DNA from 3 places in the Metabacillus sp. Hm71 genome. Region 2 is predicted to be linked to each of the others. Evidence: a T-box and tRNA genes for the amino acid it is inferred to sense, from the RefSeq annotation. Region 2 holds a T-box; the other regions hold tRNA genes.

Region 1 (10,234 bases), 810 kb from region 2:
ATAAGACCACTACCTTTCCCTCTCGATGCCACATTCGGTACAGGGCAGCCCATATTAATATCGATGCCTTTAAATCCTAGCTCTGCCATGCCAATACTCATTTGACGGAAATATTTGGGATTATCCCCCCAAATATGTGCCACCATTGGCTGTTCATCTTCTGTAAAAATCAAACGGCCACGCACACTTTTCATGCCCTCTGGATGACAATAGCTATCCGAGTTTGTAAACTCTGTGAAAAATACATCCGGTCGACCAGCTTCACTTACTACATGACGAAAAACAACATCTGTCACATCTTCCATTGGTGCAAGTACAAAAAATGGTCGCGGTAAATCACGCCAAAAATTATCTATCATTTCAAACTCAAATCCTCTCACTATGGATACAACTTCAAACTCTCGGTCACAAAATTTAAAGTAGACTTCCATCAGTTGGGTTTTTCCCTCATCCCCCACTGATGGTTAGTCGCCCTTATCGGACCTTTACGGGCAGTTGATCCCCCACCTAGCTACTTTGTATACTCATCATCTTGACATGGGGGTCTTACTGCCCGTTAAGAGTGGGATAAAGCCAAATGATCCACTCTTTTACACTTATATCATGCTTAATAACTTATTAACAAATACAAGTACATTTGGACATTTATAATTTGTGCAAAACTATCGGTACGAATGGTATTTTTATAAACCAAAAAGCAGATGGTATAGATTTTTTCTATATCAACTGCTTTTCTATTATACCAACTCCAACCACGCGACCGCTTCACAATGCATCGTATGCGGAAACATATCAACAGGCTGCACCTCAACCGTCTCATAACCGCCCTGCTCAAGCACTTGCAGGTCCCTTGCCAGCGTCCCAGGGTTACAGGACACATAAACCACCCGCTTCGGCTTCATATCCAAGATCGTCTTAAGCAGCGCTTCATCACAGCCTTTACGTGGCGGATCCACTACAATAACATCTGCTTTGTTTCCTTGCTTGTACCACTCTGGGATCACTACCTCTGCCTCGCCAACGGCAAATTCGGCGTTTGTAAATCCGTTAAGCTCTGCATTCCGCTTTGCATCCTCAATTGCTTCAGGCACAATTTCAACGCCAAATACGTTTTTCGCTTTTTGAGCAAGAAATAAAGAAATGGTTCCGATTCCACAATAGGCATCAATGACAGATTCAGCACCTGTTAATCCGGCATACTTCAACGCCTTCTCATACAGCACCTTTGTTTGCTCAGGGTTCACCTGATAAAAGGACCGTGCTGAAATCGCAAATTTTATCTCTCCAATTTTGTCATAAATATATTCGTCGCCCCAAAGAATCTTTGTCTCATCACCGAAAATGACATTCGTACGTTTATTATTAATATTTTGCACGATTGACTTTACATGGGGAAATTGCTTCGTTATTTTATTGATAATGTCATTCTTATGAGGAAAGTCCGCTGTTTTCGTAACAAACACGACCATCATTTCTTGCGTAACCAATCCATAACGTACCATAATATGACGAAGCCAGCCTTTATGCTTTTCCTCATTGTATGCACGGATACCGTACTGCTCGCAGATTTTCTTTACAGCTTTAACAACCTCGTCATTTTCTGCTTGCTGAATGAGACAGCGCTCCATATCAATAATATCGTGGCTTCGTTTTTGGTAGAAGCCTGCGACAAGTCCGCCTTCCCGTTCACCTATTGGCACCTGTGCCTTGTTGCGATAATTCCATGGATCGTTCATGCCAAGTGTCGGATGAACCTTTACTTTGTTCAGATCCAGTTTTCCAATCCGTGCAAGCACTTGCTCTACTTGCTTTTTCTTAAAGTCAAGCTGCCCTTCGTAGCTTACGTGCTGAAGCTGGCATCCTCCGCATTGAGAATAGATAGGGCATGGTGCTTCCACGCGATTTTTACTTTTTTCATACAGCTCAATTAAACGACCGTAGGCAAAACCCTTTTTTACCTTAATCACTTTTATTTTTCCACGCTCGTCTGGAAGCGCATTTTCTACAAAAACAGGGAAACCCTCGATTTTTGCGACACCTGCACCCTCATGTGTGAGATCCTCAAAGGTCACATCATAGTATTCATTTTTCATCACTGGTGCTTGTAATTTAGACATATTGTTCTTCCTTTACATTCAAACTACTTTCGTTCATTTTAACATAATGGACTTCACGAAAAAAACTTGGCCCCTACTCTGCCAAGTTTTCTTATTCCTCCATTTGTCTTGCTTTTTCCTGTGACATTCTTACTTCAATATGCTGATACAAGTTTTCGAATTCCCCAGGAAGCAAGCCGCCGTATTCGCCATCTAAATTAAGCTGCATTTTATCATGTGTTGTGACCTTAACACGATTGGCTTTCGTATAAAGAATATGTTCATCATTAATATGCTCACCTCTTATTGCAAGGCTTGCCACTCGAATAAATTCCGCTAAATTTGCTTTTTTCAAAATTAATAAATCAAACATGCCATCGTTTAGCTTCGAATCTGGTGCGAGCTTTTCAAATCCGCCTACTGAATTTGTAAGCGAAACAAGGAATAACATGATTTCACCTTGAAACAGCTTTCCATCATATTCAATTTCCACTTCAGTAGGACGAATTGATGGCAACATTTCCATCCCTTTTAAATAGTAAGCGAGTTGCCCTACCATTGTTTTAAGCTTGCTAGGAACTTCATACGTAAGCTCTGTCAATCGGCCGCCGCCAGCAATATTGATAAAATATTGCTCATTTACCCGGCCTATATCTATTTTTTGCGGTTCTCCTTCTAAGATCATCTCAACAGCTTGAATGACATTATTTAATGGGATCCCTATTGCCCTTGCAAAGTCATTTGTTGTTCCAACAGGTATGACAGCAAGCTGCGGCCTTACTTCAAGCTCTGCAATACCATTTACAACTTCATTAATTGTCCCATCTCCACCAGCTGCAACAATCAGATCAAAGCCTCGTTCACCTGCTGACCGTGCAGCCTGAATCGCATCACCTTCACAAGTTGTTGCATGACATGAAGTTTCATATCCAGCCTGTTCAAATTTTTGCAATACTTCAGGTAAATACTTTTTAAAAAGCTCACGCCCTGAAGTTGGATTATAGATTATTCTAGCTTTTTTCATCCCCATCATCCTACTAGTATGTATTTATGAACCAACGATTCTTAAAGTTCACTGTTTTCGCTCTCTATATAATGTTCCCAATTTCTTCAATTACCAATCTGCTTTTCCGATTTATGCCCAACTATTATTATCACCATGTTTTTTAGAAAAAGTAAAGTTTTTATTCTTTTCGTTTTATGTATTTTTTATGGCACTAAAACAAAGGGTCAGACCCGCTAACACAATTTATAGGACTTTCAACAATCAGAAGTCATATTATGCATACGGAATCAGACCCTTTTGAATTTCGTTTTTATTAAAAGAATATATTTAATATTTGGTAGGTAATTCCCGCTAAAAGTGCTGAAATTGGCAGCGTAATTACCCATGTTATGATAATTTTTCGTGCTACTCCCCATTTTACTCCTTTAACGCGCTGGGCTGAACCAACCCCCATAATCGCTGAAGAGATAACATGGGTTGTACTAACTGGAAGATGAATGGTTGTTGCACCAAAAATAATTAATGCTGAAGATAAATCAGCCGCCGCACCATTTACTGGACGGATTTTCATGATTTTGCCGCCAACCGTTTTAATGATTTTCCAGCCGCCAATTGATGTTCCGATCCCCATAGCTAAAGCTGCAGAAATTCGGACCCACAAAGGTATGTCTTCAGAGGTATGATAATTTGCTGCAATAAGTGCCATTGTTATAATTCCCATTGCCTTTTGGGCATCGTTTGTTCCGTGGGTAAATGATTGTAAAGCCGCTGTTACAATTTGAAACACTCGAAAACGTTTATTCGATTTATATAAATTTGTCTTTCTGAAAAGGACTGCAAAAAGGCTCATCATGATAAATCCTACACCCAACGCTAAGAAAGGTGAAATGACCAAGGCCTGAAGAATTTTCATAAAGCCGTTCCAATTAAGGATCCCAACGCCAGCAGCTGAAATCGCTGCACCGGCAATCGATCCAATTAATGCATGGGATGAACTGCTCGGGATCCCGTAGTACCATGTAATAAGATTCCAGGCAATTGCGGCAATTAAAGCGGCCAATATGATAACAGAACCGTTTTCCAATGCAAAAGGATCGACAATATCCTTTGTAATTGTTTTTGCTACACCTGTAAAGGTTAGCGCACCAATAAAGTTCATGACCGCCGCTAAAATTATCGCTTTTCTAGGTGATAATGCCCGGGTAGATACTGATGTTGCAATCGCATTTGCAGTATCATGGAACCCATTGATAAAATCAAATGCCAACGCACAAATTACAACTAATATTGTTAGTATTAAAATAGTATCCATATGATTCTTAAAGCTCCCTTATGCGTTACGCATGATAATGGTTTCAATTGTATTTGCTACATCCTGGCAGCTATCCGTAACCTTTTCAAGCATTTCATAAATTTCCTTGCGCTGAATAATTTTAATTGCATCCTTTTCAGTAGAAAATAACTGTTTAATTGACACTCTCAATAATTCATCACATTTTGATTCGATATCTTTAATCTCAATTGAATGCACGCGCATATCAAGTAACTTTTTATTAGACAATAACTCCATTGCTTTCGTAACTTCTATTGAACTGTTGTGAATATACAATACAAATTTATCGATATATTCATCAAATTGTGTAAAGGAGAACATCTCATAATAAGCTACACATTGCTCTAAGCCATCTAATATATCATCCATTTTCATAGCCAATTGAAGAATGTCCTCACGTTCAATCGGAGTTATGAATGTTTTATTTAAATCTACAATTAACTCATGTATATAAGTATCTCCCTTACTTTCATACCCCTTCATGACCGAAGCGATTTCTTTTAGGTCACTAACACTTTTTACTTTAAGATCTACTAAGTACTTTGCAGACTCCTCTAAATTTTTGGCAATCAATAATAATTTCTCAAAAAACATATCTTTTTTCGAACCAAACACCATTAGGAAACCCTCCAAAAAATTCTTCTATTTTTTCTTCACCCAAAGTCTTATTTTAGTGAATTTTGTCGAATTTACAATAAATTTAAATAAAATTTACAAAATCTTAACATTAGGCATGATTATACTCTAAATTATTCTGTTCAAAAACAAAAAAAAAACACAGAGTTTCTGTGTTTCTTATATACTTGCTTAATCATTATATAATTCACTTCTAGCTTTTAACCACTCAAAGAGATGGGTAATAATAACCTTTAATACCGCATATCCAGGGACAGCTAAAATAATCCCGAGAATACCAAATAAATTACCTGCCGTTAAAATAACAAAGATGATTGTAATAGGATGAATATGAAGATTTCTTCCCATTATTTGCGGTGAAATAAACTTTCCCTCAACAAGCTGAACAATTGTCCAAACAATAATTAGTTTAAGCAGCATGATTGGCGAGGTCACAATCGCGATGATTAATGCTGGTGTAATCGCAATAGCCGGTCCCAAATAAGGAACAATGCTTGTAAAGGCAGCAATTAAAGCCAATAATGACGCATAATCAAGCCCTATGATTAAAAATCCTACAAATAATAGAAGCCCGATACAAAAACTAACAATAATCTGACCTCTAATGTAAAGACTAATACTTGTATTAATTTCCTTCATTACATCAAAAGTCTGACTTCGTAATGGCACTGGAAGCAAACTTAAAATGTAAGAAGGCAGTCTCTTTCCATCCTTTAATAAATAAAATAGGATAAAAGGCATAATAATTAATGCCAATAAAAAATCCTTTACGGCTCCTACAAAAACCCCAATTCCACTCCATGTATTATTGAGTAATTTTGATACCTGATTTGAAATATTGTTAGCAAAGTCTGGTACATTTATATTCAGCGTTTTTTGAGCCTCATTCACAAACTGGCTTCCAACTACCGTTTTAATTAACTCCTCTACGTCTCTTGTATATTCCGGAAAGCTTTGGACCAAACTCATAATTTGCTCTCTTAAAAAAGGTATAACAGAGACGATCAGGATGCTGATCAACCCAATAATAAGCAAATATAGCAAGAGAATGGAAAATACCCTTTTTACTTTTAATTTTTCAAGATAGTTCACCACTGGATTTAACAAATAGTAAAGCACTGTTGCCATCATGATGGGTAATAACACCGTTTTGAACAATACCTCTAATGGTGTAAAGATAAATGAAACCTCTCGAAAAATTAATATATTTATCCCAATTAATAATAGTATCATTAAGAACAATACAAATCGATTATTTAAAATAAGCTTTTTAAATGTTCCACTCTTTGATTGACTTGATTTTTCCATCAATTTTCCCCTCTCAAATACTTCAAAGCAAAAAGAGCACTATATGGTTAAAGGCTTGATTACATATAGCTTATCTATCTTAATAGTACCTTTATTTCCTAAAAATTTAAATCACTTTAACATCTTGTTCAAAAAATTTCTTTTCTAACGACCTAAGCGCATATTGTTGAAGACCAACCACATTGTTTTTATGTGAAATTCGTATTATATGACATAAAGGATCGGTTCTGTAATAGAAAAAGGGCTGATCAATAAGTCATTATGACCTATGAACAGCCCTTTCTATATGTTCAACAAGCATGCCAACATGTATTTATTAGGTAACTGATTAAAAAGAAAACCTTTCATTCAAAATGAAAGGTGACTATGTATGATATAATGGCGTCCCAGGAGAGATTCGAACTCCCGACCGACGGCTTAGAAGGCCGTTGCTCTATCCAGCTGAGCTACTGGGACTTAATTTAAAGAACATATAAAGTTTTAAATACTAAATTTGTTATCGTCCCGATTTCAGAAAGATGATTCAAGATGCAGCTCAATCGGTACGCTGATGTCATTTCATGGAAGCGAATTCGTTCGTGCTCTATCCAGCTGAGCTACTGGGACATAATTTTGAAGCTAATTGGCTCCGCAGGTAGGATTCGAACCTACGACCGATCGGTTAACAGCCGATAGCTCTACCACTGAGCTACTGCGGAATAAGAAGTACAGGTATAGGATGGGCCTAAATGGACTTGAACCATCGACCTCACGCTTATCAGGCGTGCGCTCTAACCAGCTGAGCTATAGGCCCGTATTTGGAGCGGGTGAAGGGAATCGAACCCTCATCATCAGCTTGGAAGGCTGAGGTTTTACCACTAAACTACACCCGCTTATTATAAATTATTGGAGGCACCACCCGGATTTGAACCGGGGATAAAGGTTTTGCAGACCTCTGCCTTACCACTTGGCTATGATGCCTTAAAGAATGGCTGGGCTAGCTGGATTCGAACCAGCGCATCACGGAGTCAAAGTCCGTTGCCTTACCGCTTGGCTATAGCCCATTGAGAAGCTCATGAAATACTTCCATGAATATGCTACATGATTAATCACCGCAAGAGGATATTTTGGGATATTTCTGACAGGAAATATCACGAAATACCGTCGACGACTAAGTACACCTTAAAACTGTGTAACGGGCTTGTGTCTATATATAACGGAGTTTACTAAACTCTATGTTTATACACTATTCAGCAAGAATAAAATTATATGTCTTATAAAAAGTAATACTCATAATTCAAAACGAAAATGGGGCGGCTGATGGGAATCGAACCCACGAATGTCGGAACCACAATCCGATGCGTTAACCACTTCGCCACAACCGCCATTATGAAATTGGCAGGGGTAGTAGGAATCGAACCCACATCAAAGGTTTTGGAGACCTTCGTTTTACCATTAAACTATACCCCTATTAAATGGTGGAGGGGGGCAGATTCGAACTGCCGAACCCTAAGGAGCGGATTTACAGTCCGCCGCGTTTAGCCACTTCGCTACCCCTCCGTAATGCTTTAGAAGTTATGAAGTTTAATGGTGGTGGCTCGGGACGGAATCGAACCGCCGACACATGGATTTTCAGTCCATTGCTCTACCAACTGAGCTACCGAGCCTTAATATTGTGTAGTATTTTTAGTTAAAAATAAGTTTTTAGTTTAACGAACCAAAGTTTAATCCTTTTCATTTAAAGCATTTTCTCTTTTATAATTTGTTAATCGTCCTCATCTCAGGAAGCTATTTCAAGGAGCAGCTCGATGAGTACGCTGATGCTATTTCAAGGAAGCTTATTCAGTCGTGCTCTACCGACTGAGCTACCGAGCCAAATAGTTTTCGGCTTCCGCTAATCTTCAAATCTCTTCGTCAGCTCATTCATTCACATCCTCACGTATTGTCATACGCTCCGGTGTTCATTCAATCGCTTCCTCGACCTTCTCGCTTATTGAAACCCTTTTACTCTAGATTAGGAATTTTAAAATGGCGGTCCGGACGGGACTCGAACCCGCGACCTCCTGCGTGACAGGCAGGCATTCTAACCAACTGAACTACCGGACCATTTTGGTTGCGGAGGCAGGATTTGAACCTGCGACCTTCGGGTTATGAGCCCGACGAGCTACCAGACTGCTCCACCCCGCGACGATAATATAAATTAAAGTTTATCTATGCTCTTAGATATTGCCTAATAGAGACCGTCCCGATTTCAGGATGCTGATTCAAGAAGCAGCTCAATCGGTACGCTGATGATTATTCAGTGAAGCATATTCGTTCGTGCTCCACCCTGCGACGATAATATTAAATATGGAGGAGGAAGGGGGATTCGAACCCCCGCGGGCTTTGACACCCCTGTCGGTTTTCAAGACCGATCCCTTCAGCCGGACTTGGGTATTCCTCCTTATTACAATGGACCCTGTAGGACTCGAACCTACGACCGGACGGTTATGAGCCGTCTGCTCTAACCAACTGAGCTAAGGGTCCAATCAACAAATTAAAACTGTCAATTTCAAGTACAAATTGATAGCCTTATTATATTTCTATAGCGGCGGAGGGAATCGAACCCACGACCTCACGGGTATGAACCGTACGCTCTAGCCAGCTGAGCTACACCGCCAAAAAGTAAAACTAAGTGGAGCCTAGCGGGATCGAACCGCTGACCTCCTGCGTGCAAAGCAGGCGCTCTCCCAGCTGAGCTAAGGCCCCAAAAACATTTAAGAAAATGGTCGGGAAGACAGGATTCGAACCTGCGACCCCTTGGTCCCAAACCAAGTGCTCTACCAAGCTGAGCTACTTCCCGTTCTAGATACCAGAGGTAAGATGTGAGAGGTCAAAAATTTTTAAGTACTGCTTCGAATCAAAGCCTTTAATCTAACTTCTGACTTTCGATTTCTTACTTCTAGAAATGGCGCGCCCGAGAGGAGTCGAACCCCTAACCTTTTGATCCGTAGTCAAACGCTCTATCCAATTGAGCTACGGGCGCATTTTAATCTTTATAGTATAATTGGTGCCGAGGACCGGAATCGAACCGGTACGGTAGTCACCTACCGCAGGATTTTAAGTCCTGTGCGTCTGCCAGTTCCGCCACCCCGGCATTTCTAAAGAGCGGAAGACGGGATTCGAACCCGCGACCCCCACCTTGGCAAGGTGGTGTTCTACCACTGAACTACTTCCGCATTATTTAACTGGTGCGGGTGAAGGGACTTGAACCCCCACGTCACAAGGACACTAGATCCTAAGTCTAGCGCGTCTGCCAATTCCGCCACACCCGCACGGTGTGTAATATGGTGAGCCATGAAGGACTCGAACCTTCGACCCTCTGATTAAAAGTCAGATGCTCTACCGACTGAGCTAATGGCTCGTAGTTTCAAAACACTCTTAGTTTTCGACGCCCAAATTTCAGAAAGCTTAGTCAAGAAGCGGTTCAATTTGTGCGCTGATGTTTCGCTTCGCAGTATACTCGTTCGTGCTCTACCAACTGAGCTAATGGCTCGTAGTTTGAAACACGACTGGTTTGACGCCCAATATTCGGTATGCTAACTTATGAGAGTCTAACTTGTGTTCTAAAAAATGGTGGAGGATGACGGGATCGAACCGCCGACCCCCTGCTTGTAAGGCAGGTGCTCTCCCAGCTGAGCTAATCCTCCGATTTAATATGGTGACCCGTACGGGATTCGAACCCGTGTTACCGCCGTGAAAGGGCGGTGTCTTAACCGCTTGACCAACGGGCCAATTTTCACCAATTCAAATAAAGCAAAATAATAGCCCCAAATAAGGGGCCTTTACCTGGCAACGTCCTACTCTCACAGGGGGAAACCCCCAACTACCATCGGC
Region 2 (10,234 bases):
CGTGATTATAGCCCCTGCCTTTCCGGTGAATGGGCGTAAAGTCATCAATGGAATTCATTATCTGAATTCCGTTAAATTGGAGAATACCGAGGTGGCAAAAGATCCAAAAACACCTGTCAGGGATTCAGAGATTAAAAGATTAATAGAGAATCAATCGAAGCGGAAGGTAGAGCATATTACATTCCAAGAGATTCATCAAGGATATGACACGATCATGGACAAACTGGTTTCCTGTAAGAACAATCAGATCTCTTACATTACGGTTGATTCTGTTCAAGAGTCCGATTTGAAAAAGTTAGTGGAGTTGATTCACCAGACCGATTTTTCCGTCGTTTGGGTGGGTTCTGCCGGTTTAATGAATTATTTACCGGAGATTTACGGGATGAAACAAGTCCAAAAAACGCTTCCTTTGCCTATTCATCGTGAACCTGTTCTCTTGGTTGTTGGCAGTGTTAGTGAAACAGGGAGGTCCCAGTTGCAGCATCTTTTGAACTATTCGGATACTGTTGGACTGGAAATGGATTCGGCAAAAGTTTTACAGGACGAAGATTTAAAGGCAATGGAATTAATGCGAATCCTGTCCGGGGCTAAAGAGGCCTTTTTGCAAGGGAAAAATGTAGTTTTATACTCTTCGAATAATGTGAATGAAACCCGTAAAATTGGAGAGCAACTGGGATATGATGCTGTTAAAATCAGTAATATCATTTCAATGGTATTAGGTGAATTTGCGGCAGAAATGATCCGTGTTCATGATTTAAAGTATTTATTTTTAACTGGAGGAGATACCGCTCAGCAAGTTTTCCTTCAATTAAATGCGAATGAATTTATTTTACTGGATGAAGTAGAATCCGGTATCCCGCTTGGCCGGGTATCCACTGACAAAGAGTTATTTATTGTCACTAAGGCTGGGAACTTTGGCTCAAAGGAAGTCATGTTGAAAGCCGTTTATAAACTTCATGGGAGGGTATATGATGAAGCCGATTATAGGGATTACCATGGGGGACGCCGCAGGAGTGGGTCCTGAGATCATCGTGAAAGCCTTGGGCCATCCAGCTGTTTACGAAATATGCAGACCAGTTGTGATCGGTGATGCGAAAATGATAGAAAGAGCCATTCGTATCACTCAATCACCATTAACCGTTGCGGCGGTTGCATCTGTCACTGAAAGCAAATTTGAATTTGGCAGAATTGATTGTATTGATCTGGATTTACTACCTGATGATCTGCCTTTTGGGGAATTATCACCAAAAGCTGGAGATGCTGCCTTTCAATATTTGAAGACGGCTGTTGAATTGGCGAAGAATAGGGAGATTCAATCGATCTGTACTGCACCATTAAATAAAGAAGCCCTTCACAAAGGAGGGCATCTATATCCGGGACATACCGAAATCCTTGCAGAATTAACGGAGACGGTGGATTATTCGATGATGTTATCTTCACCCAAATTAAAGGTCATCCATTTGACCACACATGTTGGCTTGATTAAAGCGATTCAGTCTATTACGCCAGAACGGACGTATAAAGTGGTTAAGCTTGCCCACGAAACATTAACACGTGCGGGCTATACAAATCCAAGAATCGCGGTTTGCGGAATTAATCCACATGCGGGTGAAAATGGCTTGTTTGGAGAAGGGGAAGAGGAAGAAAAACTAGTTCCGGGAATTGAGAAAGCGATTGCTGAGGGAATAAATGTAAGTGGTCCACACCCTGCAGACACCGTATTTTTCCGAGCGGTTCGTGGTGATTTTGATCTGGTCGTTGCCTGTTATCATGATCAAGGCCATGTGCCAATAAAGGTATTAGGCTTGGAAGAGGGTGTTAATATCACGGTTGGTTTAAATGGTGGTGTTATTCGTACCTCTGTAGACCATGGTACTGCATTTGATATTGCCGGGAAAAATATAGCTGATGAAAGAAGTATGCTTGCAGCCATCCAATCTGCTGCTGATTTGTCTCCAAAAGAAATTTTCAATTAAGAATTAGGATATCCATTATCCAAAAAGAGTTTTAAGGGGGCTTAAAGAAAAATTTCCTCGTGTAATGTGAATTGATTTGGGGTCATTCGGACATTTAGCACTTAGGAATAATTTTAAGTTCCCCCAGAAAACACATACCATCGGTATCGGACCTGAAGTCTCAATCAAAGCTTTTCGAAAGAAAAGCTTATATGAAAAATGTAACCCCTTACTTATTGGAGATAAAAGTATACTGAAATTTATGGCAGCTTACAATACTAATAAATATTCTATGATTTTTTAACTGTATTTAAGAGTGGTTCAGATTTCAACGCATGTTTCTGATAGAAGTTTAAATTAGAAAGATAGGGTGATTAGTATGAGTAATAATAAATTAGTAATTAACAAGTCAATTCCAAACGGTAAATTATATCATGATGATTATACAAATATTGATTTTTCTTTAATTCCATCTGGTCCTTTTTCAACCGCACATGCACCAACTATTATTAAGTTAGACGATGGAGATTTATTATGTGCATGGTTTGCGGGTTCATTTGAAGGCAGTCCTGATATTTCAATTGTATTATCAAAATTTAATCATGAATCGGGGGAGTGGAATGAACCGAAAATTATCTCGCAGGATGATACACGCAGTGAGCAAAACCCATCATTTTTCCACGCACCTGATAAATCAGTATGGTTAATATATACTTCTCAGGAAGGTCGACGACCAGATAAAGATAATATGCAGTTTACGTCAATTATTAAATATCAGAAAACATACGACAATGGTGAAAATTGGACTGAACCAGAAGTATTATTTAGCCAGCCTGGTACATTTGCTCGACAAGCTATTCAAGTTTTAAGTAATGGTAGATGGATATTTAGCACGTGGGTATGTGAAGATTCAGAATTAGGTCTTACAAACGATCCTACAGTATTTCAAGTATCAGATGATGAAGGACAAACATGGAAAGAAGTACGCATGCCTGAAAGTAACGGACGAGTACATGCCAATGTTATAGAATTAGAAGATGGTCATTTAGTGGCATTTATGAGAAGTAGATTTGCAGATTATATTTATAGAAGTGAGTCAACGGATTATGGAGATTCTTGGACAGTGCCTAAGCCAACAACCTTACCAAATAATAATGCAAGTATAAGTGCAATCAAACTGGATAACGATGCAATTGCTATTGCATATAATGCAAACTCTGCTAATAATCCTGAAAAAGGTAAAGTAGCATGGCCTGGATTAAGAAACCCGGTAGTGGTTTCAGTGTCTGAAGATGGCGGAAATACTTGGCCAATCGGTCGAATTATTGAACACGCAGAAGGTTTTATTGGAGCAGAGAATAAAACGAATAATTCACAATTTGAATATCCTACTATTTATCAAGATGCGGAAGGACGTTTACATTTAGTATACGCATATAAGAATAGAATGTGTGTAAAATATAACAGTTTTTCAGTTGAAGATATATATGGTGAAAAACGTGAAAATGAAAGTGTTTACAACCCTACATCTGGAGAAATAAGTTAGATATTAAGTTATCACATAATTATATTTGATAGTCTCATTCATAAAAACGGGCTTTAGACAGATTCTTACCCAATAAATGAACAGAGTATGGGGTCAGTTTATAAAGATAATGGTCATCTGGTTGGAGGTGAGGGCTTCGCTTCATGGGGGATGAGAATAAGACCGATAATCGCCAGTATGATTGTCCTTACTTGATGCAGTCTTCTGATGGAGCACTTCATTTGGCTTATGCATCCCATACCCTTAAAGGTAGAAATATGTTCGCTTCACCAAGCAGAATATGGTGGGGAAGAAAAGAGAGTAGGACTTTATAACCCAACGGCTGCTCAGGCTCACTAAGATACCTTGACAGTCTACAATATGATAGCAAAGTGTCATCACTTAAGAGAGAGGAGAAACAAAAAATGACAATGGAAATGATTCTTGCCCTTGGTATCTTGATTCTGATGATTGTAATGATCATGTCAGATAAATTTGCTTTCGGCTTCCCACCAATCTTGGCCTCCCTTCTGCTAGTAGTCACCGGTCTGTCCACTGTTCAGGAGGCTTTCGCAGGCTTCGTGAACCCAAGCGTTATCATGGTCGCTGGCTTTATGGTTGTTATGGCGGGACTAATGAAGACTAGTTTGATTGGTAAGGTTCAGTCCTCTATGCTTGCTTTGGTAAATAAGGGCGGTTATAAGAGCTATGCTCTTTTGCTCGTGGTAGTTATGCTTGGTGCCAGTTTAGCAGGTACCGGTTCCACTGGTTACTATGTACTGATTCTATCTTTGATATCTACTATCCCTTACAATAAAAAAATGCCTACGTCCAAACTGATGATGCCTTTGGGGTTTGCTACTAACCACCCTTTGATTCCTTTCAATGTAGCACTCTTATATGGTGTTACTGTTAGCGTACTGGAAACGGCAGGTTATACCGACGGGCTGTCTATGTCGAAATTTGCTGTAGTGAATTTCATCCTTTCTCTTGGTTTCTTGGTATGGAGTTTGTTTGCTTATCGTCTTCTACCGGATCATCCAATTACGGAAGCTTCTGGATATGATGAGGTGGCGGTTACGACTGAGATTGAGACTATGCCTGCATGGAAGGAATACTGCACCATCGCTGCATTTATCGTAAGTGTTATTGGTATGATGCTTATGAACGTGTTGGGCAATGCTGCCTATGTAATCCCTGGCCTTACAGGAGCATTCTTACTAATAATCAACGTACTTGACTTCAAGGAAGTTCGAGATAATATGGGTGCACCTGTAATCCTTATGATGGCTGGTGTTATCGGCGTTGCTGACGCTTTGGCTAACTCTGGATTTACAGCTATGATCGGAGAGGCTGTGGCGAATTCATTAGGTACTAATATCCATCCATTCATTCTTATCTTCATCTTCGCACTTCTAACTAGTACCTGTGCTACTTTTACTGGTTCAAATATGGGTTCTGTATACATCTTTGCGCCAATCGCTATTGCAACCAGCATTAGTTTGGGACTTAATCCTGCTGCTGCCGCAATTGCAGTTGTAATATCTGGATGGAACGGCGGGTACATGCCAGTTGATGGTATGCCTGCTATGATTTTAGGAATGGGTAAATATAAGCTTCCACAGTTCTGGTTGTTCTCAGTACCTATGTACCTGTTCCGTATTTTTGCGCTAAGTGTAGGTGCTATTATTATGTTCCCTCCAAGCTGATAAAGTGATAGAAGGAACAGTTGGATTAAGTGGGACGAGATGCAGAAATCACTACAGAGACTGGGGGAATAGCTAACCTCAGAGAACTGCTTTTGTTTTTAAACCGACAACGACCTTGATTCCAGATCAGGGAGAAATCCTTCTTCCACCATTAGTTTATCCAAACGCCTGCTGGAAGTTGCCCAATAAAGTCAAGAGATAATGTGGTGGTTGAAGTAGAGCAGATTGGTAAGCTTCGTAACCCTATAGGGACAATATGAATCCTCGTAAAGGGGAGTAGCATTGAAACAAAGCCGATGGATTACGCCATCGGCTTTGTTGGTATATAACTATGCTTAGCGAGACCTTTGCCTAATTAGATGGCAAAGGCCTCTTTATTTTTACTTTTTATAAAGGGAGGAATATAAATGGAAATGGAATTTTTAAAAGTACTTTTTATGATCATTGCCATTAATATGGTATTAGCGGGCGATAATGCCATATTAAGAAGGCAAGCTTAAGAAAAAAGTTAAATTGTTGCATTCTTACATTCCATCTGCTAAAATCGTTTCATAGCTAACGATTATGAAAATTCACGAGGTGAGGAACATCCATTCGTTTAACGAAGCGGGAGAATTGCTGCCCGAAGAGATCGATACAATCAATCTCCTGACGAAAACGCCGATTAGCTCATTAAACCTCGATGCTATTGCTGTTGTGACGAATATTTACCGAATTGCACAAGGCTTAAGAAATAAAATGGAACGTGAAGTGCTTGTTAAGTATGGGTTATCCTGGACATCCTTTTCCATCCTATATGATTTGTGGATCGGAAATTCTGTTGAAACGAAAAAATTAGCTGAGTCAGCTGGTGTAACAAAAGCAACCGTAAGCAATATTACGAATACACTGGAGCGCAAGGAATTGTGTTATCGAAAAGTGGATACAAGGGACCGAAGAATCACATTTGTCACGATCACGGACAAAGGCAAGCAGGTAATGGAGGAGCTATATCCGAGATTTCATCAAGGTGAAGTGGAGATTGTCTCACAATTAACGCTTGATGAGCAAAAAGGCATGGCGGCATTGCTTAGGAGAATCATTCGGGAAAATCAGTTTTAATTTAATAGGAAAAAAGCGCTGAGAGGAAAAGAAGTAGTCGTTATCTCCCTGTAATCAGAGAGTCGATGGGTGGTGCGAATCGACACAAAGATAACACGAATACACTCCTGGAGCTTTCTTTGCGAAATTGCCGCAAAGAACGGGTGACCGTTAATCATTGAGCGGAAGAATGATATTCTTCAATAAGGGTGGTACCGCGTGCAAAAGTTTAACCACGTCCCTTTTTCGGGATGTGGTTTTTTTCTATTCATTTTTAGGAGGGAAAAATAATGAAACAATTAACTGCTGAACAGAGAAATGAAGTCAAAAGGCAGATGGCGATTTACAGCCAAGGTGTACAAGAAATCATACCAAGTGAAGAGTTAGAAAAGAAAGTAGCAACGTCCATTCTTGAAAATCGGCCATTAAAAATAAAGCTGGGGCTGGATCCGTCTGCTCCAGATGTCCATCTCGGTCATACGGTCGTTTTAAACAAGCTTCGACAATTTCAAGAAAATGGCCATATGATTCAACTGATTATCGGCGACTTTACCGGAAAAATCGGTGATCCGACAGGAAAGTCCGTTGCGAGAAAGCAATTAACCGATGAAGAGGTTCAACACAATGCGAAGACTTACTTCGAACAATTTGCCAAAATTATTGACATGTCAAAGGTAGAGCTGCATTACAACTCGAAGTGGCTGTCTAAATTGAATTTTGAGGATGTGATTCAATTAGCGGGAAAAATCACCGTTGCCAGACTTTTAGAAAGAGATGACTTTGAAGAACGGATTGCTTTCGGAAAACCGATTTCTCTGCATGAATTTTTCTACCCGTTAATGCAAGGCTATGATTCGGTTGAATTGGAATGTGATATTGAGCTCGGCGGGACCGATCAGCATTTCAACATCTTAATGGGACGGCATTTTCAAGAGAAATTCGGAAAAGAAAAGCAAGTTGCACTGCTCATGCCGTTATTAGAGGGACTTGACGGTGTAGAGAAGATGTCAAAATCAAAGAAAAATTACATCGGCATCGACGAGAGCCCGCAAGAAATGTACGGAAAAGCGATGTCCATTCCAGATGAACTAATGATGAAATACTTCGAATTGGTAACAGATTGTACACCTGAGCAAATTCAAATGATCAAAGACGAAGTAAACACAGGGAAATTGCACCCTAGAGATGCAAAAATGCTATTTAGCAAAACGATCGTCCGCATGTACCATGGCCAAGAAGCGGCTGAAAAAGCTGAACAGCATTTTGTTTCTGTCTTTCAACAACGAACACTTCCCGATGAGATACCGGTAGTTGAATGGCAAGGAATGACTGAGATCTCGATCATCGATTTGCTTATGGCCTTAAACATGTTCACATCCAAAAGCGAAGCACGGAGAATGATTGAAAATCGAGGGGTTAAATTAAATGGTAACAAGGTCGAGGATACACAATTACAGGTTACTGTAACAAATGATTTAATCGTACAGGTTGGGAAGCGGAAATTTGTGAAAATAAAGATATAGAAACGAAAAAGGATCTTCTAGGAGATCCTTTTTCGTTATATTCAATGCTCTTAAAGATATCCGCTAAAACCAAATTAGTCGTTGTCATCATAGTCATCATAGTCATAAGAGTAAAAGCCGCCACCAGGGCCGCAACGGTAAACCCATCTACATTCGCGAACCCAGCGGCAACGAGGAGGTCGTGGTGGATAGAAACCCGGTCCAAATCCTTGTCCATAACCTTGTCCATAACCTTGTCCGTACCCTTGACCAAATCTTTGTCCATAACCCTGTCCGCCGTAAGGCTTCCCTAATGGCTGTTGTCTATCAAGGTTTTCATATTGGTTTATACCGTGAATATTCATTCCTGGGTAATCGTAGTAATACAAGTAAAACACTCCTTTTACTAAGTTAAAAATTAATGCTGTTTTCTTTTCTACACAATTACACTATATGCAAAAGGAATGGATAGTTATGGACATTTGCCTAGGAAATAAGCCTGAATTTAGGTGTTTACACTAAATACAACATAAACTTGTATATTTCTTCTTTAACTGGATCTGAACCATGATAGCTTGATAGAGTATGAGGGGTGTTGAGGCAACTCTTTTTTCATAGAAACAAAGAGCCGTTTAAAAAGGTTAGTAAATAATATCTTCAGGTTATAGTTGGTTTTTATTTGTTTATTTTTGTTCACTTTCGTTTCAAATTGTAGCTGAAACGTCTATATTTAAATATTTATAAAAAAATTGATAGAAATTATTGACCTAAAGCGCTAATGTAAGTATAATCAAAAACAAAAAGGGAAATAAACAAACATAATGGGATTTAAACAGAAAAATACAAACGTTATGCATTTATGCTCTAAACGGAACAGCATATTCTTAAATGGCGTCTGCTAATAAAAATTGAAAGGCTTTTCAAATGATTGAGTATGTGATACAAAGTAATGTGGAACAACAGGATTGTAGCTTCATAGATGGAAAAACAAGACTTGTAAAAAATTCCTAATACCTATACTAACACACTTATTTGAAAGCGGTTAATGTTAGCGGTTAAATTGTGGAATCGATACCTTATGGAATCGATCCCTTATCGTCAAATAAAATTTCTACGAACAAAAATCCATTATGACATAACAAAAAGAAAAATCGGAGAATGTATCTCTTTTTGAAAACGTTTTTAACATGGAATGAGGAGGTTATCGAAATGAAGGATAGAAAAATTAACTTAGTAAATTATGTTGCATACGGTTCTACTGATTTCTTAGGTGCGGGTGCTTTTGCGTTAACAGCAGCTTGGTTGTTATATTTTTATACGACCTTTTGCGGGTTGACACCTGTACAAGCAGGTTCGATTTTTGCGATCGCCCGTTTTGTCGATGCCATTGCAGCGCCGGTAATGGGGTACATAACCGATAATTTTCATAAAACCAAATTGGGGAGAAAATTTGGCAGAAGAAGGTTTTTCTTATTAATTTCAATTCCTTTAGTGATTAGTTATACCTTTATTTGGGTCAGCGGGATGAGCTACTGGTATTATTTACTCACGTATATTGTATTTGAAATTGTTTATACAATGGTGTTAATCCCTTATGAAACTTTAGCAGCAGAGATGACATCAGATTATAAGAAACGCTCAAGATTCACTGGTGCTCGCATGTTTACTGCTCAGCTATCGGCCGTTTTCGCAGCCTTTATTCCTGGTAGATTAGTAGAAGCGCTTGGCAAAGATGATCCAGCAACATTTCTTTACACTGGCGGAATTTTTACCGTTATCTTTATTTGTGTATTAACGTTTGTGTATAAATTTACTTGGGAGAGACCTTTAGAAGATATCCTTCGTGAAGAGGGAGCGGAGGAAAAGCTTCCATTCCTTGAAAACGTGAAAAAGGTTTATGTCGATTTATTATCGACATTGAGAGTCAGAACCTTTAGACAGCATTTAGGGATGTATTTAGGCGCCTATTTAAGTCAGGATATCTTTAATGCCGTGTTTACGTATTTTATTATTTTTTCGCTGGCACAAGATGCCATTGTTGCCTCCAACTTGATGACGGTCATGTATTTATTGCAAATTCTTGGTGTATGGTTAGCGATGTCGATCACAATCAAGTTAAATCCTGCCCCGGCATACCGGGTGGCCATTTTGCTCTTTATGGCAGGAGTCGTTGGTTATTTAACAGTCTATTACGCGAATCCTTCTAATTTAATGGTGATGTTATTTATTTTGATTGGTGTCGCAGGACTTGGTCGTGGAGGCTTGAATTACATCCCGTGGAATAACTATTCCTTTATACCGGATATTGATGAAGTCCTTACTGGGCAAAGAAGAGAAGGGGTGTTTGCCGGCATGATGACGTTTATCCGCAAAGCGTCGCAAGCACTTGCAATCTTCCTTGTTGGTGTCATATTAGAAAAAGCAGGTTTTGTGTCAGGAGAAACGGCACAAACACAATCGGCA
Region 3 (10,234 bases), 590 kb from region 2:
CATCACCTAATCCAACTAGAAGCGGGCTTTTGTTTTTTGCAACATAAATTAAATTTGGATTTTGCTCATCTAATAATGCGATTGCATATGAACCTTTTAAGATTGATAACGTTTGACGGAACGCTTGTTCAACCTCTAATCCTTCTGCTACAAATTTTTCGATTACTTGAACGATTACTTCTGTATCTGTATCACTTTTTAATTGAACATCTTGTAAATATTCACGTTTTAAAATTGCATAGTTTTCGATAACGCCATTATGCACAAGTGTAAATCTGCTTGTTGTGCTTTGATGTGGATGTGCATTCACACGGCTTGGTACACCATGTGTTGCCCATCTTGTATGACCAATCCCTGTTGATGCTTGTACCTTTTCATCAACACTTTCACGCAGCTCGGCAATACGGCCTTTTTCTTTAAAGATATGCACACCATCTTCGTTCATGGCTGCAATACCAGCAGAGTCATATCCACGGTATTCTAGTTTTTCTAATCCCTTTAATAAAATTTCCTTTGCATCTTGCTGTCCAATATAACCTACGATTCCGCACATATTATTTGTTTCCTCCCATAGTGTGTAACCAGGGACAGGAAGCCGTTTTTTCGGAGACATTCACTGTCCCCTCACACATGTTTTATATATTTTTGGAAGGCTACGTTTTTCCCTTTGTACAAAAAGTTGCCTCTTTGTTTTAAAGAAAAACTTTCGGCTGTAACCTAAAACAACCGGGAGGCATCCGCCGAATTTTCGATAACCTCCATCCTCGTCAACTAAGCTCTTTTCGTCCAGCTTAGTTCAGGCGCTTTAAAAAATAAATAATTCTCTTTAATGCTCCTTTCTATCAAAATAAAAATACAAAACCAATCATACAACACATGAAAAAAACCGTCAATCAAAAACTTGTTGCAACCTAACCATTCTGCATCAAATGGTATAAATTATACTATGTATGAAAATGCCTTCATGTTATTAAAAAAGGCAGGTTTCCCTGCCTCTGTTTTGTCATATTACTCCATACCCATTTCTTGTTTTACAACCTCTACAATCCGCTCAACATATTCACGGCATAGCTCTTCTGTCGGTGCTTCAGCCATTACACGGACTAAAGGTTCTGTACCTGATGGTCGAACAAGGATGCGGCCATTTCCATTCATTTCTGACTCCACTGCAGAAATAACTTCTTTTACTTTTTCATTTTCTGTTACATGATGTTTATCTGTTACTTTTACATTGATTAGCAATTGAGGATACTTTGTCATTTCACTCGCAAGCTCTGAAAGCTTCTTGCCTGTTAGCTTCATGATGTTGACTATTTGCAAGCCTGTAAGCAATCCGTCACCAGTTGTATTGTAATCAAGGAAAATAATATGTCCTGATTGCTCTCCACCAAGGTTATAGTCATTTTTCTTCATTTCCTCTACAACATAGCGGTCACCAACAGCAGTTGGGATACTGTTAATTTCATGCTCCTCAAGCCCTTTGTAAAAGCCGAGGTTACTCATAACGGTAGAAACAACTGTATTTTTCTTAAGTCTTCCTTCACTTTTAAGGAATTTAGCACAAATATACATAATTTGATCACCATCAACGATGTCCCCATTTTCATCAACAGCAATCAAACGATCACCATCACCATCAAATGCAAGGCCGATATCCGCATTTTTCTCCTTAACAAAAGCTGCTAATGCTTCTGGATGTGTCGAACCTACACCGTCATTGATATTTAATCCATTTGGAGAGGTACCCATCGTTGAAACGTCTGCATCCAAGTCAGCGAACAGATGTGTAGCAAGTGACGACGTTGCCCCATGTGCACAATCCAATGCAACATGAATTCCCGTAAAGTCTTCATCAACTGTTTGTTTCAGGAATTGAAGGTATTTTTGTCCACCTTCGAAATAATCATTAACTTGTCCTAGGTGTTGTCCTACTGGTCTTGGCAGTGTATCAACCTCTTGGTCCATTAAGTTTTCAATTTCATACTCCTGCTCATCTGATAGCTTAAATCCATCTGGGCCAAAATACTTAATGCCATTATCTTGAACAGGATTATGTGAAGCAGAAATCATGACTCCTGCTTGAGCTCCCAGTGCCTTTGTTAAATAAGCGACACCTGGAGTTGAGATTACTCCTAAGCGCATAACTTCAGCACCAATTGATAGGAGACCTGCTACAAGAGCACCTTCCAGCATATGACCTGAAATACGAGTGTCACGACCAATTAATACTTTTGGTCTTTCTGTATCCTTTGTTAAAACATACCCGCCGCATCTCCCGATTTTAAAGGCCAGCTCAGGTGTTAATTCACTATTTGCTACTCCTCGTACTCCGTCTGTACCAAAATACTTTCCCATTGGTTTCGCTCCTTTATTTATTCCGCCTTAAGAGGCTGAAGAAATTTTCACTTTTACTTTTGCTTGTTCTAATGACCATGTTATATTTTGTGGGCCATTCACCTCAACAGGTACTTCATGTTCACCTTCACTTAGATCTGAAAGGTTTATATATAATTCTATATCAGAAGAATTAACGTCTTTAATCACATCCGGTGCTCCGAATATCTTAACATCAAGTGTTCCTGACTCTGGATCAACCATCTCAACGTCCATGCCTTCAGATAAACCAACTGCTTTCACTGATTGATTTTCAAAGGTTTTTTCCTCTTGCTCAGCGACGTCTATATTGATTTTGATTTTTTCAGGATTTACTTTATTAATCCCTTCTGGTATTGGAATAGGTACTTCTAAAACAGTATCCTTTTTAATTTTGCTAAGATCGACTGTAACCCCATCTATGAATTCCAGTTCCTCTAATACATCATTAGGGCCAAAAACGGTAACTTCCTTAGGTTCCGGTTCGATGCTTGAAATACTTAAGCCTTTTTCAAGCTCACCTTCCCTGACAATTTTAAATGGCAATACTTTACTTGGGCTTTTAATAGGAACTGTTACATCAACAACGGTCGGTTCTACTTCTACAGGTATGACATTTCCATCACTGTCATAGATCGTAATTCGTGATTCCTCATTAACGGTTTCTTCTGCATCTTCTAAGTTTACGACTGCTTTTACACTTGAAATTTGCTCAATGACTTCTTTTGATGCTGTCACCCGAACGCTGTTTGGATTGACAATTGGCTGGTCGGGTGTATAGCCTTCTTCAAGCTTATCTTCATTCAAAAAATCGACTTCTACTTGAAAATCCTTCGTCACCTTCTCTTCAATTGATACATCAATAACAGAAGGGTCAATTTTTGCCTCCAGGTCCTCAGAAAGATTTTTTATGCCTAGCTTCACTTTATGAGTTCCAATTGATAACTTCGATAAGTCTGCATATACTTCAAAATCCCTAAGCTTACTCGCCTTCGTTAAGGTGCCTGTTGCTCCTTCTAAATTCACTTCAACTGATTCAGGAACACCTGTAACAACAAGGTTTTCTTGATCAAAATATGTTGTAACAGGGACATCTGTGACAGTCGTCTTGTCTGCATCAGGCGAAAAGGACAAAGGAGATGATGAATTATTATTAACTGTATTGCCTGATTCAATATTGACTGAAGCATATAACATTAAGGCCATGAATAAAGCAATAACCCTCATTACCCAATGGTTATTCATTAGCTTATCCATTATTTTTTCCCCTCCATTGCCAGCGGTTTGAGGAAGCAGGTTTTGATGCAACCATTAACTCTTTTTGAAGAATCTCTCTTAGTTCATCTTGAGTCAAGTTTCGATAAAGCTCACTATTTCGTGCTACAGAGACACTTCCAGTCTCTTCAGACACGATAATGGTTAAACTGTCTGTAACCTCACTTATCCCTAATGCTGCCCTATGCCGCGTCCCGAGCTCCTTAGAAATAAACGGGCTTTCTGAGAGAGGCAGATAGCAAGCGGCTGCAGCAATTTGATTCTTTTGGATAATAACCGCTCCATCATGAAGCGGTGTATTCGGGATAAAGATATTGATTAATAATTCAGAAGAAATCATCGAATTTAAGGCTATTCCCGTTTCTATGTAATCACTCATGCCTGTTTCTTTTTCTATGGACATTAACGCACCAATGCGACGCTTTGCCATATAGTCTGTTGCCTTTACAATTGCCTCAACGGTTATTTCAGGATCGTCCTCTCCAGGCAGACTGCCTCTAGAAAATAAACGTCCTCTTCCTAGCTGTTCTAAGGCTCTGCGCAGCTCTGGCTGGAAAATGATAATAATGGCTAAAAACCCCCATGTTAAGGCTTGGTCCATTAACCACTGCAAGGTGTTTAAACCTAGATATTGGCTTAACATGCGGACTACAATTATCACTGTAATTCCTTTTAATAGCTGTACTGCCTTTGTTCCCCTTATGACCATAATCAATTTATAGATAACATACCAAACAAGGAGAATATCAACAGCTATGCCGAGGTAATGCAATATTGGTATATCCTCATATCCCATTCACTCGTCCTCCATGTATTTCACTCTTTTATAGGTAAAATCTCGTTTATTTAATTTTTATCATCAGCGAAGTTTTTCCCCTTACTAAACTAAACTGAAATAAAGGATTCTAATAACGATAGTATTATATCATTTCTTGAATAGAAATGTAAAAAGGCCACCATAATGATGACCTTATGTTTAATCAAAAACACTGACAACATCCTGAGAGAGGTTTTTTATATGGTACCATAACCACTCAAACATCTGATCCACTTCCTCTATCTCGCCGGTCACTTGGCCTGCAGATGCGAGGTATTTCTCTCCATTAATGACAGTGACATTTCCTTCAATTGTACCCTCAATCACTAATGTTCCGTTTTTAACAGTGACATCTCCTTTTATAACTTCTCCCTTCGGTACAGTGACCTTACTGTTCTCTACAACTAAGTCTGAGTGCTTTGAGACACTAAATTGCTGATCTTCATTCCATGCAGAAAATAAACTTCCTGCCATAAGAAGAACAAATAAAGATGCCGCTGCTAATAGTGGGTGACCCTTCATCCAACGATTCCAAGAAACAGTTCGCTTTTCTTTTGGAAGTCTATTCATAACGGCTTGTGTGAAATCTTTAGGAGCTTCAATATGGGATGTACTTTGGACTAGTGCGATAGCTTTTTCTAGTTCATGAAAATGTTGAAAGCACTCCTTGCATGTATGAAGATGGTCTTTCACCTGTTTTTCTTCATCACTTGTTAGTTCATGATCCAAATATTTATGCAAAAGCTGCACAATTTCAGAAGAACAGCTCATATTTCTCACCTCATTATAAATGCCTTAATTGCTTTCGGAGGGCTTCTCTCCCCCTGTGAATCCTGGTTTTAACAGTACCTATCGGAATATCAAGGATTTCACTTATTTCTATTAATGATAGCTCATCTATATACTTTAAGACAATAACCGTTCGATATTTATCGGGCAGCTTTAAAATTTCAGCTTGAATTGTCTGCTGAAGCTCCATGGTTTCCAGCTCTTCCTCAGGCAAAGCTGCCTCTGCAGCAATTTGAGAATACATGGTTAATCCATCTGTTCCCGAAACCTCTGCATCAAGGTAATAATCCGGCTTCTTTTTCCGTATACGGTCAATCGAAAGATTCGTTGCGATTCGATATAACCATGTTGAAAACTTTTTATTCATATCATACGTATGGATATTAACATACGCCCGTATGAAGGCTTCCTGTGCGATATCTTCTGCTTCATGTGCGTTTCCCAGCATACGATAACATAATTGATAGATCTTATCCTTATACAAATCCACGATTTCAGCAAATGCATTTTGATCGCCCTTTTTAACCTGTTTTATCCGCTTCTTTACTATTGTTTCCATTTTCACATACCTCCGCACTCTGCGGGTCTCTTTATATACGTATTAGCATTTCATAAGGTTTCATTTATTGCACATAAAAATATTTTAACAAATTTTGGAGATGAGTAGGGAATTTTTATTAATTTGTTTTTAAATAGAAAATGAAAAGAAAGATTTATCTTCATATTAGTCAAAAAGTAACAAACGAAAGGGCTAATTTTAAGTGAATTGTACTAAAAATAAAGAAAATAAAAAAAAACCATAAACAATCGTCCATGGTTGTGTCATTTTATTGATATATTGTATTGGTGGAGCCTAGCGGGATCGAACCGCTGACCTCCTGCGTGCAAAGCAGGCGCTCTCCCAGCTGAGCTAAGGCCCCAATTATAAAAATCTATGGAGCGGAAGACGGGATTCGAACCCGCGACCCCCACCTTGGCAAGGTGGTGTTCTACCACTGAACTACTTCCGCAAATGATGAGCCATGAAGGACTCGAACCTTCGACCCTCTGATTAAAAGTCAGATGCTCTACCAACTGAGCTAATGGCTCTAATGGCTGGGCTAGCTGGATTCGAACCAACGCATGACGGAGTCAAAGTCCGTTGCCTTACCGCTTGGCTATAGCCCAATAGAAATTTACTTGTTAGTTCATTAGATACTTTATTATTAACATTATTTAGTGAAATATTCACACTAAACTCTCTAAACAAAATCAAAGATAAACAAATGATGAAATGGAGTTCCATTTTCCCTTCGTTTATCTGCATTTTATATGTAAATGGTGGAGGGGGGCAGATTCGAACTGCCGAACCCTAAGGAGCGGATTTACAGTCCGCCGCGTTTAGCCACTTCGCTACCCCTCCATATTTATAAAACAGTGCCGGCGAGAGGACTTGAACCCCCAACCTACTGATTACAAGTCAGTTGCTCTACCAATTGAGCTACACCGGCGTAATGGTGGAGGATGACGGGATCGAACCGCCGACCCCCTGCTTGTAAGGCAGGTGCTCTCCCAGCTGAGCTAATCCTCCAAGATTATGTATAAAAATAAATGGTGACCCGTACGGGATTCGAACCCGTGTTACCGCCGTGAAAGGGCGGTGTCTTAACCGCTTGACCAACGGGCCATTAAGGCATTTTTCTTTTTTGAATATTAAGCTTCCAACCGGGCTCGAACCGGTGACCTCTTCCTTACCATGGAAGTGCTCTACCAACTGAGCTATGGAAGCATTGGCTCCGCAGGCAGGATTCGAACCTGCGACCGATCGGTTAACAGCCGATAGCTCTACCACTGAGCTACTGCGGATTAACAACAAGCCTGGCAACGTCCTACTCTCACAGGGGGAGTCCCCCAACTACCATCGGCGCTGAAGAGCTTAACTTCCGTGTTCGGCATGGGAACGGGTGTGACCTCTTCGCTATCGCCACCAGACAAATGGTTTACGGCTTCCGATGAACTTCACATTTCTGCGTCATCTCAATCGTCAACATCCTCACGTACGGCTGTACGCTCCGGTGTCTCCTCAATCGATTCCTTGAACTGTTTGTTCCTCGAAACCCTCTAACTTTGTATAAAGTTATTAGGAATACTATATTCCTTCAAAACTAGATAACGATGTATAATTCAATTCACTTTGTTTAACGCATTAAATAGGTTAAGTCCTCGATCGATTAGTATCAGTCAGCTCCACACGTCACCGCGCTTCCACCTCTGACCTATCAACCTGATCATCTTTCAGGGATCTTACGTTACAAAGTAACAGGGAAATCTCATCTTGAGGGGGGCTTCATGCTTAGATGCTTTCAGCACTTATCCCTTCCGCACATAGCTACCCAGCTATGCCTTTGGCAAGACAACTGGTACACCAGCGGTGCGTCCATCCCGGTCCTCTCGTACTAAGGACAGCTCCTCTCAAATTTCCTGCGCCCACGACGGATAGGGACCGAACTGTCTCACGACGTTCTGAACCCAGCTCGCGTACCGCTTTAATGGGCGAACAGCCCAACCCTTGGGACCGACTACAGCCCCAGGATGCGATGAGCCGACATCGAGGTGCCAAACCTCCCCGTCGATGTGGACTCTTGGGGGAGATAAGCCTGTTATCCCCGGGGTAGCTTTTATCCGTTGAGCGATGGCCCTTCCATGCGGAACCACCGGATCACTAAGCCCGACTTTCGTCCCTGCTCGACTTGTAGGTCTCGCAGTCAAGCTCCCTTGTGCCTTTACACTCTGCGAATGATTTCCAACCATTCTGAGGGAACCTTTGGGCGCCTCCGTTACATTTTAGGAGGCGACCGCCCCAGTCAAACTGCCCACCTGACACTGTCTCCCGGCCCGATAAGGGCCGCGGGTTAGAATTTCAATACAGCCAGGGTAGTATCCCACCGACGCCTCCACCGAAGCTGGCGCTCCGGCTTCTCAGGCTCCTACCTATCCTGTACAAGCTGTACCAAAATTCAATATCAGGCTACAGTAAAGCTCCACGGGGTCTTTCCGTCCTGTCGCGGGTAACCTGCATCTTCACAGGTACTATAATTTCACCGAGTCTCTCGTTGAGACAGTGCCCAGATCGTTACGCCTTTCGTGCGGGTCGGAACTTACCCGACAAGGAATTTCGCTACCTTAGGACCGTTATAGTTACGGCCGCCGTTTACTGGGGCTTCAGTTCAAAGCTTCGCTTGCGCTAACCTCTCCCCTTAACCTTCCAGCACCGGGCAGGCGTCAGCCCCTATACTTCGCCTTGCGGCTTCGCAGAGACCTGTGTTTTTGCTAAACAGTCGCCTGGGCCTATTCACTGCGGCTTTTCCGGGCTATTCACCCTAAAAAGCACCCCTTCTCCCGAAGTTACGGGGTCATTTTGCCGAGTTCCTTAACGAGAGTTCTCTCGCTCACCTTAGGATTCTCTCCTCGCCTACCTGTGTCGGTTTGCGGTACGGGCACCTCACACCTCGCTAGAGGCTTTTCTTGGCAGTGTGGAATCAGGAACTTCGGTACTATAGTTCCCTCGCCATCACAGCTCAGCTTATGTGACAACGGGATTTGCCTCGTTGTCAGCCTAACTGCTTGGACGCGCTAATCCAACAGCGCGCTTACCCTATCCTTCTGCGTCCCCCCATTGCTCAAACGGTGAGGAGGTGGTACAGGAATTTCAACCTGTTGGCCATCGCCTACGCCTTTCGGCCTCGGCTTAGGTCCCGACTAACCCTGAGCGGACGAGCCTTCCTCAGGAAACCTTAGGCATTCGGTGGAGGGGATTCTCACCCCTCTTTCGCTACTCATACCGGCATTCTCACTTCTAAGCGCTCCACTAGTCCTTACGGTCTAGCTTCACAGCCCTTAGAACGCTCTCCTACCACTGTTCTAAAAGAACAGTCCACAGCTTCGGTGATACGTTTAGCCCCGGTACATTTTCGGCGCAGAGTCACTCGACCAGTGAGCTATTACGCACTCTTTAAATGGTGGCTGCTTCTAAGCCAACATCCTGGTTGTCTAAGCAACTCCACATCCTTTTCCACTTAACGTATACTTTGGGACCTTAGCTGGTGGTCTGGGCTGTTTCCCTCTTGACTACGGATCTTATCACTCGCAGTCTGACTCCTGAACATAAGTCTTTGGCATTCGGAGTTTGACTGAATTCGGTAACCCGATGGGGGCCCCTAGTCCAATCAGTGCTCTACCTCCAAGACTCTTAATTCAAGGCTAGCCCTAAAGCTATTTCGGAGAGAACCAGCTATCTCCAAGTTCGATTGGAATTTCTCCGCTACCCACACCTCATCCCCGCACTTTTCAACGTGCGTGGGTTCGGGCCTCCATTCAGTGTTACCTGAACTTCACCCTGGACATGGGTAGATCACCTGGTTTCGGGTCTACGACCACGTACTCATTCGCCCTATTTAAGACTCGCTTTCGCTGCGGCTCCGTCTCTTCAACTTAACCTTGCACGGGATCGTAACTCGCCGGTTCATTCTACAAAAGGCACGCCATTACCCATTAACGGGCTTTGACTACTTGTAGGCACACGGTTTCAGGATCTCTTTCACTCCCCTTCCGGGGTGCTTTTCACCTTTCCCTCACGGTACTGGTTCACTATCGGTCACTAGGGAGTATTTAGCCTTGGGAGATGGTCCTCCCTGCTTCCGACGGGATTTCACGTGTCCCGCCGTACTCAGGATCCACTCTGGAGGGAACGAAGTTTCAACTACAGGGTTGTTACCTTCTATGACGGGCCTTTCCAGACCGCTTCATTTACCCCGTTCCTTTGTAACTCCTAATAGAGTGTCCTACAACCCCAAGAGGCAAGCCTCTTGGTTTGGGCTTCTTCCGTTTCGCTCGCCGCTACTCAGGAAATCGCGTTTGCTTTCTCTTCCTCCGGGTACTTAGATGTTTCAGTTCCCCGGGTCTGCCTTCATTACCCTATGGATTCAGGTAAAGATACTGTTC

Evidence for each region. The T-box of region 2 lies ahead of tyrS (tyrosine--tRNA ligase). A T-box ahead of a tRNA ligase gene usually reads a tRNA of that ligase, here a tRNA-Tyr.
Region 1: it has a tRNA-Tyr gene. The T-box ahead of tyrS (tyrosine--tRNA ligase) is inferred to sense a tRNA for this amino acid. The anticodon was not compared.
Region 3: it has a tRNA-Tyr gene. The T-box ahead of tyrS (tyrosine--tRNA ligase) is inferred to sense a tRNA for this amino acid. The anticodon was not compared.

What each region holds. Positions count from the first base shown of each region.
Region 1 covers NZ_CM200278.1:401,710-411,943, reverse strand. Annotated here, with positions in the region: gene ACSVDH_RS02200 (tRNA dihydrouridine synthase) at 1-359, opposite strand, end outside; gene rlmD (23S rRNA (uracil(1939)-C(5))-methyltransferase RlmD) at 738-2,117, opposite strand; gene ACSVDH_RS02190 (diacylglycerol kinase) at 2,209-3,120, opposite strand; gene ACSVDH_RS02185 (inorganic phosphate transporter) at 3,416-4,414, opposite strand; gene ACSVDH_RS02180 (DUF47 domain-containing protein) at 4,433-5,053, opposite strand; gene ACSVDH_RS02175 (AI-2E family transporter) at 5,243-6,379, opposite strand; tRNA gene ACSVDH_RS02170 (tRNA-Arg) at 6,759-6,835, opposite strand; tRNA gene ACSVDH_RS02165 (tRNA-Asn) at 7,003-7,077, opposite strand; tRNA gene ACSVDH_RS02160 (tRNA-Ile) at 7,099-7,172, opposite strand; tRNA gene ACSVDH_RS02155 (tRNA-Gly) at 7,178-7,251, opposite strand; tRNA gene ACSVDH_RS02150 (tRNA-Cys) at 7,266-7,339, opposite strand; tRNA gene ACSVDH_RS02145 (tRNA-Gln) at 7,348-7,422, opposite strand; tRNA gene ACSVDH_RS02140 (tRNA-His) at 7,668-7,743, opposite strand; tRNA gene ACSVDH_RS02135 (tRNA-Trp) at 7,755-7,828, opposite strand; tRNA gene ACSVDH_RS02130 (tRNA-Tyr) at 7,835-7,918, opposite strand; tRNA gene ACSVDH_RS02125 (tRNA-Phe) at 7,950-8,025, opposite strand; tRNA gene ACSVDH_RS02120 (tRNA-Asp) at 8,388-8,464, opposite strand; tRNA gene ACSVDH_RS02115 (tRNA-Met) at 8,469-8,545, opposite strand; tRNA gene ACSVDH_RS02110 (tRNA-Ser) at 8,709-8,801, opposite strand; tRNA gene ACSVDH_RS02105 (tRNA-Ile) at 8,811-8,884, opposite strand; tRNA gene ACSVDH_RS02100 (tRNA-Met) at 8,944-9,017, opposite strand; tRNA gene ACSVDH_RS02095 (tRNA-Ala) at 9,034-9,106, opposite strand; tRNA gene ACSVDH_RS02090 (tRNA-Pro) at 9,124-9,200, opposite strand; tRNA gene ACSVDH_RS02085 (tRNA-Arg) at 9,307-9,383, opposite strand; tRNA gene ACSVDH_RS02080 (tRNA-Leu) at 9,406-9,494, opposite strand; tRNA gene ACSVDH_RS02075 (tRNA-Gly) at 9,505-9,576, opposite strand; tRNA gene ACSVDH_RS02070 (tRNA-Leu) at 9,587-9,672, opposite strand; tRNA gene ACSVDH_RS02065 (tRNA-Lys) at 9,686-9,761, opposite strand; tRNA gene ACSVDH_RS02060 (tRNA-Val) at 9,972-10,047, opposite strand; tRNA gene ACSVDH_RS02055 (tRNA-Glu) at 10,057-10,131, opposite strand; rRNA gene rrf (5S ribosomal RNA) at 10,185-10,234, opposite strand, start outside.
Region 2 covers NZ_CM200278.1:5,729,037-5,739,270, reverse strand. Annotated here, with positions in the region: gene ACSVDH_RS28105 (four-carbon acid sugar kinase family protein) at 1-1,024, shown strand, start outside; gene pdxA (4-hydroxythreonine-4-phosphate dehydrogenase PdxA) at 972-1,976, shown strand; gene ACSVDH_RS28095 (sialidase family protein) at 2,335-3,501, shown strand; gene ACSVDH_RS28090 (SLC13 family permease) at 3,906-5,189, shown strand; gene ACSVDH_RS28085 (MarR family winged helix-turn-helix transcriptional regulator) at 5,778-6,290, shown strand; T-box leader at 6,300-6,515, shown strand; gene tyrS (tyrosine--tRNA ligase) at 6,560-7,792, shown strand; gene ACSVDH_RS28075 (hypothetical protein) at 7,977-8,186, shown strand; gene ACSVDH_RS28070 (MFS transporter) at 8,981-10,234, shown strand, end outside.
Region 3 covers NZ_CM200278.1:180,450-190,683, reverse strand. Annotated here, with positions in the region: gene glmS (glutamine--fructose-6-phosphate transaminase (isomerizing)) at 1-553, opposite strand, end outside; gene glmM (phosphoglucosamine mutase) at 1,009-2,355, opposite strand; gene ACSVDH_RS01060 (CdaR family protein) at 2,383-3,630, opposite strand; gene cdaA (diadenylate cyclase CdaA) at 3,623-4,444, opposite strand; gene ACSVDH_RS01050 (zf-HC2 domain-containing protein) at 4,625-5,236, opposite strand; gene sigW (RNA polymerase sigma factor SigW) at 5,250-5,813, opposite strand; tRNA gene ACSVDH_RS01040 (tRNA-Ala) at 6,099-6,174, opposite strand; tRNA gene ACSVDH_RS01035 (tRNA-Gly) at 6,190-6,264, opposite strand; tRNA gene ACSVDH_RS01030 (tRNA-Lys) at 6,271-6,343, opposite strand; tRNA gene ACSVDH_RS01025 (tRNA-Gln) at 6,347-6,421, opposite strand; tRNA gene ACSVDH_RS01020 (tRNA-Tyr) at 6,573-6,656, opposite strand; tRNA gene ACSVDH_RS01015 (tRNA-Thr) at 6,672-6,744, opposite strand; tRNA gene ACSVDH_RS01010 (tRNA-Val) at 6,749-6,824, opposite strand; tRNA gene ACSVDH_RS01005 (tRNA-Glu) at 6,846-6,920, opposite strand; tRNA gene ACSVDH_RS01000 (tRNA-Thr) at 6,950-7,022, opposite strand; tRNA gene ACSVDH_RS00995 (tRNA-Asn) at 7,025-7,099, opposite strand; rRNA gene rrf (5S ribosomal RNA) at 7,110-7,225, opposite strand; rRNA gene ACSVDH_RS00985 (23S ribosomal RNA) at 7,445-10,234, opposite strand, start outside.